3 regions of the Aminobacter sp. GW821-FHT11F06 genome follow, and region 2 is predicted to be linked to each of the others. Evidence: riboswitches for the same ligand, from Rfam matches in the RefSeq annotation. Region 2 holds a riboswitch; each other region holds the start of a gene.

Region 1 (2,260 bases), on a different contig from region 2:
CGCCGGCGTCGAGCTAGACATGGGCGAGAAATTCGGCGGCGAGCTTTCGGCCGGCTGGATCAGCGAAAACTTCGACGACGATCGCCTCAAGACCATCTCCGAACCGACTATTGCCGCCGACCTCAGATGGTCGCCGATCCGTGGCACCATTGTCGGCTTCAACGGCGCGACCTTCGTCGAGGGGTCGACCACTCCGGGCGAAAGCGGTTCGATTCTCTACGCCGGGCGCCTTAGCGTCGAGCGCGAAATCCGCGCGAACCTCACGGCCATGGCAGCAGTGGGCGCCGGCTGGCGCGATTATGCCGACTCTGAAGACCACGATATGACGCTGACCGCTGAAGCAGGCCTGACCTGGTGGGTCAACCGCTATGCCGGCCTCACCGGCCGGCTGCGTCATGAGACCTTCAACAGCACGCTGCCCAACCGCGACAGCAAGACCAACAGCGTGTTCCTCGGCGTGAAAATCCAGCGCTAGGGACTGGGCACAGCCAGTCCGGCGGTGATTGCCTTCAGCGCTTCCTCCCCTTGTCCCGAAAACACCTCACTCATGATGAGGTCGGCCAGCGGCAGGCGGCTGCCCCAGCCATGCCTTTCGAGATCGGGCCTTTGCGCGAATTCGGAAACCCGTCCGACGCAGAGATAAGCCACCGGCACGACATGTTCGGGGATGCCGAGCAGACTTTTCAGCGCCTCTCGGTCGAGGATGCTGACCCAGCCGACGCCGACGCCTTCCGCACGCGCCGCCAGCCAGAAATTCTGCACCGCGCAAACGGTGCTGTAGAGATCCATTTCCGGATTGTGCCAGCGTCCGAGCGGCGAATTCTCCGAACGGCTGCGGTCGCAGGTGACGACAAGATTGAGCGGGGTCTCGCAGATGCCTTCAAGCTTGAGCTTGCGGTAGAGTGCCTGTTTTTCCTCGGCGATCCGCGGCAGTTCCTGCTGGCGCGCAGCGAAGAACAGGTCGCGCACCTTCTGCCTGCGCTCGACGTCACGGATGACGATGAAATTCCATGGCTGCATGAAACCGACCGACGGTGCGTGATGGGCAGCCATCAAGAGCCGCGCCAGCACATCGTCTTCGAGCGGATCGGGCAGAAAATGGCTGCGCACGTCGCGGCGCGTGAAGATGGCGCGGTAGACCGCATCCTGGGCAGTTTGGTCGAAACAATCGGAATGGTCAGCCGGCATCGCGTGTCCCCTTGCGAGCAATCGTTTTCCGCCGCCTGACCATGCGGTGGACGATTTCTGCCGGGCCGGTCTTCTGGCTCGAGTTCAACCCGTTGTCGACACCTTCCCGTTCAAGATGAACAGTGGCTTTTGCCGATACGGTCCCTCTTACAGCGTTGGGCACGCCACGGATTTGCACCGTGTTCCCGATTCTCCCGCATCGCTGCGGGCACCTGGCAGAATATGTCTACAGGACGCGGACCTCGGTTGCTACGCCGCTGCGCGTCCAAATTTGGCGCGTCAGCGACATGGCATCAGCGGCCGGGCTTCATCTCGTGCAGCAGGCCTTCGATGACACCGGCCATGCTCTTGTTGAGATCGGAACGCGACAGAGCGAAGGCGACATTGGCCTCGACGAAGCCTTCCGGCGAGCCGCAGTCGAAGGTGCGGCCACGATAGTGGTAGCCGTAGAAAGGCTGCATCTTCTCGAGCTTCAGCATCGCGTCGGTCAGCTGGATTTCGTCGCCGGCGCCCCGCTCCTGGCTGGCCAGGATGTTGAAAATCTCCGGCTGCAGGATGTAGCGGCCATTGATGAAGAGGTTGGAAGGTGCCGTGCCCTGCTTGGGCTTTTCCACCATGCCTTCGATCTCGAAGCCGGTGTGGACGGCCTTGCCCTGTCCGACGATGCCATATTTGTGCGTCTCGGCGGGATCGCACTCCTGCACAGCGATGATGTTGTTGCCGGTCTCGGCGTAAAGCTCGACCATCTGGCGCATGCAGCTCTTTTCCGACTGCATGATCATGTCGGGCAAAAGCAGCGCGAAGGGCTCGTCGCCGACAAGTTCGCGCGCGCACCACACAGCATGGCCAAGGCCAAGCGGCACCTGCTGGCGGGTGAACGAGGTCTGGCCCGGCCCCGGCTGCAGCCGCTGCAGCCGTTCAAGCTGTTCGCTTTTGCCGCGCTGGGCCAGTGTATCGTAGAGTTCGAACTGGACGTCGAAATGATCTTCGATGACAGCCTTGTTGCGGCCGGTGACGAAGATGAAATGCTCGATGCCGGCTTCGCGTGCCTCATCGACCACGTATTGAATCA
Region 2 (2,260 bases):
CGGCAGCGGTGGCGACACGCTTGGCCAGTTCGTCGGGATGCGTGATCGAGGGAATGTCGATGACGAACGAGTCGAAATCGTCGTGCTCGTGGTCGAAGGCGCCGTCGTGATGGGTCTTGCGGTTTTCGATGTCTTCTTCGACAGCGAGACCGAGGCCGAGCAGCACGGAGGGATCGACCTTGCCATGCGCGGTCGGCACGATCTTGACGGCGCGCGACAGATGCTCGCCGATGATGGCGTTGGCGCGCGCAAGGCCTGCCTCATCGAGCAGGTCGGCCTTTGACAGGATGATGAGGTCGGCGCAGGCGACCTGGTCCTCGAACACCTCTTCGATCGGGTCGTCATGGTCGAGCGTCTCGTCCTGGGCGCGCTGGGCGGCGAGCGCATCCATGTCGGAGGCGACCTTGCCCTCGGCCAGAGCCGGGCCGTCGACAACGGCGATGACGCCATCGACAGTCACGCGGCTCTTCACGCTCGGCCACTGGAAGGCCTGGATCAGCGGCTTGGGCAGCGCCAGGCCGGAAGTCTCGATCAGGATGTGGTCGACGCTGGGCGTGCGCGACAGGATCTGGTCCAGTGCGGGCACAAAATCGTCGGCGACGGTGCAGCAGATACAGCCATTGGCCAGTTCGACGATGTTTTCCTCGGGGCAGACGTCGATGCCGCAACCCTTCAGGATTTCGCCGTCGATGCCGACATCGCCGAACTCGTTGACGATGATGGCGAGGCGCTTGCCCTTGGCGTTTTCGAGGATGTGGCGGAGCAGCGTCGTCTTGCCGGCGCCGAGAAAGCCGGTGACGACGGTGCAGGGAACGCGTTCGACGGAGGCGGTCATTTGTCTTCCTTGATGAGGTCGAGGGGAGGGATGCGCGCGACAAGGCCGCGCTTGAGGCTGTCGGGACGGCCACGCCATGGGATCAGGCCGTCGGTCGAGGTGGCGAAGAGTTTTGCGCCGGTGATCAGGTCGTCGCCCGAGCTAATGGCGAGATCGCCGAAGACGTAGCTCCACGAGCCATCGCGCAGGATCGCGGCACTGAGCCGGCGCTTGCAATTGCCGAGGCATTCGACGCTGCGAACGGTGATGCCTTCATTGGCAGCGGCGGCGCGTGTGGCTTCAGCGAGTCTGGCGCCTGCGCGCGGATGAGCGTCCGAGCCGTTCTCGTCGCGGCAGGATGAGCAGACGAGAATCGTCACATCCGCTGCGGCGCGCAGGTCGGCGCTATCGCTGGATGCGTCTAAAATTTCGACCGAGAGATTGTCGTCAAGTTCCAAAATACCAGGCTCCTTGCCTGGGACACCCGCCAGGCGATCGGATCAATGTTTCAGACGGCAGGTCTCCTGGCTCGCGAGTCGTCGCCTTCGTGCCGCCTTCCCGGGAGGACCCCCAGTGGTTACTGGCCTTGGCTCGTCGCTTACAGTTGCGGGGACAGCCGCGGATTTGACGCCAAAAGCGCCGCACCGCATTCCCTCTTAGCTCCTCCCCTTGCCGGGAGGAGACCGTCTGGGTCGATTTAGGCTTTCGCGAGGGGTGGAGTCAACGTGAGGGAGCGACCCGCAATGTCGCTCAGTGCGGGGCCGAGGTCGCCGGCTGGTGTGACCTCGATACGCTCGAGGCCGAGCCAGTCGCGCATCTGCTTCAGCTCTTCATGGAGCTCGGCTGCCGTTTCGGGCGGGGCACAAGGCTCCGCGTAAGCAGCATGGACGCGCAGGACACCGGCGGGGCGGTCGGCCTTGAGGTCGATGCGGGCAACGATTCGTTCGCCAAGCAGGAAGGGCAGCACATAATAGCCGTACTGGCGTTTTTCGGCCGGAGTGTAGATCTCGATTCGGTAGCGGAAGCCGAACAGGCTTTCGGCGCGGCTGCGTTCGAACACCAGCGGATCGAACGGCGCGAGAAGCGCGCGGGCCTGAACCTTGCGCGGAATGCGGGCCGAGGCGTGGAGATAGGCCTGCTTGTCCCAACCTTCGACGCGGACGGGAATCAGTTCGCCCGTTTCGACCAGCTCTTCGAGGCGGCCTTTCATGTCGGCGGGCGACAGGCGGAAATAGTCGCGCAGGCAGGCAGCCGTCGCCACGCCATGGGCGCGGGCCGAGATGCGCAGCAACTCGCGATGGGCGTCGGCTGCGGCAGGGACGGGCAGGTCGTAGATAGCCGAGGGCAATACGCGCTCGGGCAGATCGTAAAGCCGCTCGAAACCGCGGCGCGAATGGGTGGTGATGCGCCCGGCCCAGAACAGCCATTCGAAGGCGTGCTTCTCCT
Region 3 (2,260 bases), on a different contig from region 2:
CAGGCGCATAGGGGCTCCTTGGGTTCAGCGTTCGAGATGGAAGGAAAAGCGGGGCCGCCCGGTGATCGGATGGCTGTCGAGCGTGGTTCCGACCGCAAAGCTTGCGCGAATGCGTTCGGGCGTCAGGATGTCGGTGGGGCTGCCCGCGGCAACGGCATGGCCGCCATCCATCACCAGCACGCGGTCGGCATGCGCCGAGGCAAGGGCGAGGTCATGCAGCGACACGATGACCGTGCAGCCGAGCGTGCGCAGCAGTTCGAGCACTTCGAGCTGGTGGCGGATGTCGAGATGGTTGGTCGGCTCGTCGAGGATCAGGAGGTCGGGCTTCTGCACCAGCGCGCGGGCGATCATCACGCGCTGCTTTTCGCCGCCCGACAGCGAACCGAAATCGCGCGCGGCAAGTTTTGTCAGGCCGAGCAGCGACAGCGCCGTCTCGACCTGGGCATAATCTTCGTCGCCGGTGCGCATGCGCGTCGCATGCGGCGTCAGGCCCAGTTCGGCGATCTCGGCCACCGTCAGGCCGAAGTCGGAAGCCGGTTCCTGCAACACGGTTGCGATGCGGCGGGCGCAATCGCGCGGCTTCATCTTCCAGATGTCGGTGCCGTCGAGCCTGACTGTGCCGCCGCTCGGGCGATGATAGCGATAGAGGCAGCGCAGCAGGCTCGACTTGCCAGCACCATTCGGCCCGACGATCGCCAGCAACTCGCCGGGTGCTATGCGGATGCTTACGGGCGCGAGAATCTGCTGCGAGGGACGAGGTCCCCAGCTGACGGCGTCGATATCAAGCTCGGCTGGGGTGTCGCCGACGAGACGGCTAGCCGCATGAACACGGTCGAGCATGCCTTTTCTCCGTGAAAGCACGGAGCAGGCGGAACGATCCGATCAGCGAACCGAAACCTATCGAATAGGCAATCGCCATCATCATCATCTCCACGGCACACCCCGGCCGGTTTGAATTGCACAGATGATGGCAGGTCTCCTGGCTCGCGGGTGATCGCGCCTCGGAACCTTCCCGGCCTCGCGGCCAGTGGCATGTCTCCGATTTGCTATCCGCTCACAGTTGCGGGGGCAGCCACGGTTTCGCGTCCAGACGAACGTCTCACCGTGTTCCCATTTAATCCCGTTGCCCGAGTCGGGCCGCAGGAACCATCGTTGTCGTGGCTACAGCAGCTACGGACTGCTGACAATCGCTAAAGCGTCATGCGGCTTGCTCGATTGCGTCACGCCTGTCGAGGGTGAAGGACAAAAGCGCTACGCCAAAGGCGCAAAGTGCAATCGCCGCGCCGACAAGCGGCAGGTCGGCATAACTCACGCCCCAGGAAATGGCGGCACCGCCAATCCAGGCGCCGGCGGCGTTGCCGGCATTGAAAGCGCCCTGGTTGAGGGTCGCGGCGAGGTTGGGCGCCTCGGATGCGGTCTCAACGACGCGCATCTGCATCGGCGGCACGATGACGAAGGTGATGACGCCCCACATGAAAATGAGCAGGATCGCCAGTGGCGCGCTCGTGCTCCACGCGGCGAAGGCGACATGGATCGCGGCCATGATGATCAGTGCGCCAAGGGCCGTCGGCATCAGCTTCCAGTCGGCGAGCTTGCCGCCGATGATGTTGCCGATGGTCATGCCGCCGCCGAACAAAAGCAGGATCCAGGTCACCGAATCCACCGATACGCCGGTGACGTCGGTGAGGATCGGCTTGATGTAGGTGAAGACGGCAAACAGGCTGCCCGAGGCGAGTGCCGAGATGATCATCGCAAGCCACACCTGCAGCTTGCCCAGCACCTTGACCTCGCCCGCGATGCCGCCCTTGCCGGGAGGGGCAACGCCTGCCGGCACCAGAAAGGCGATTGCCGCGACCGAGATCAACCCGATGACAACGACAGCGAAAAAGGTCATGCGCCAGCCATAGGCTTCGCCAAGTGCAGTGCCGCCGGGCACGCCCAGGATGTTGGCGAGCGTCAGGCCGGCGAACATAAGGGCGATGGCGCTGGCGCGCTGGTTCTTGGGCACAAGGCTCGCCGCCACCACCGAGCCAATGCCGAAAAAGGCGCCGTGGCCGAAGGCGGTGATGACGCGGGCGGCCATCAGCGTCCAGTAAGTCGGGGCGATGGCGCAGAGCAGGTTGCCGAGCACGAACAGCATTGCAAGCCCGATCAGCACCGGCTTGCGCGGCAATCGCGCCGTGCCGATGGCGATGATCGGCGCCCCGATGACCACGCCAAGCGCATAGCCGGTGACGAGTAGCCCCGTCGCCGGGATAGA

What was found. A riboswitch is a leader RNA that binds a small molecule or an ion and turns the genes downstream of it on or off. The one in region 2 is predicted to bind cobalamin.
Region 1: linked by a shared signal. The riboswitch ahead of bluB (5,6-dimethylbenzimidazole synthase) and the one ahead of AC1RTB_RS21915 (DUF1636 family protein) in region 2 are both predicted to bind cobalamin.
Region 3: linked by a shared signal. The riboswitch ahead of AC1RTB_RS09300 (ABC transporter ATP-binding protein) and the one ahead of AC1RTB_RS21915 (DUF1636 family protein) in region 2 are both predicted to bind cobalamin.

The regions. Positions count from the first base shown of each region.
Region 1 covers NZ_JBXARL010000003.1:79,831-82,090, reverse strand. Annotated here, with positions in the region: gene AC1RTB_RS08315 (outer membrane beta-barrel protein) at 1-475, shown strand, start outside; gene bluB (5,6-dimethylbenzimidazole synthase) at 472-1,188, opposite strand; cobalamin riboswitch at 1,235-1,419, opposite strand; gene galU (UTP--glucose-1-phosphate uridylyltransferase GalU) at 1,482-2,260, opposite strand, start outside.
Region 2 covers NZ_JBXARL010000010.1:23,394-25,653, forward strand. Annotated here, with positions in the region: gene cobW (cobalamin biosynthesis protein CobW) at 1-835, opposite strand, end outside; gene AC1RTB_RS21915 (DUF1636 family protein) at 832-1,242, opposite strand; cobalamin riboswitch at 1,312-1,517, opposite strand; gene AC1RTB_RS21920 (winged helix-turn-helix domain-containing protein) at 1,512-2,260, opposite strand, start outside.
Region 3 covers NZ_JBXARL010000003.1:297,088-299,347, forward strand. Annotated here, with positions in the region: gene AC1RTB_RS09295 (ABC transporter substrate-binding protein) at 1-9, opposite strand, end outside; gene AC1RTB_RS09300 (ABC transporter ATP-binding protein) at 25-840, opposite strand; cobalamin riboswitch at 953-1,166, opposite strand; gene AC1RTB_RS09305 (MFS transporter) at 1,199-2,260, opposite strand, start outside.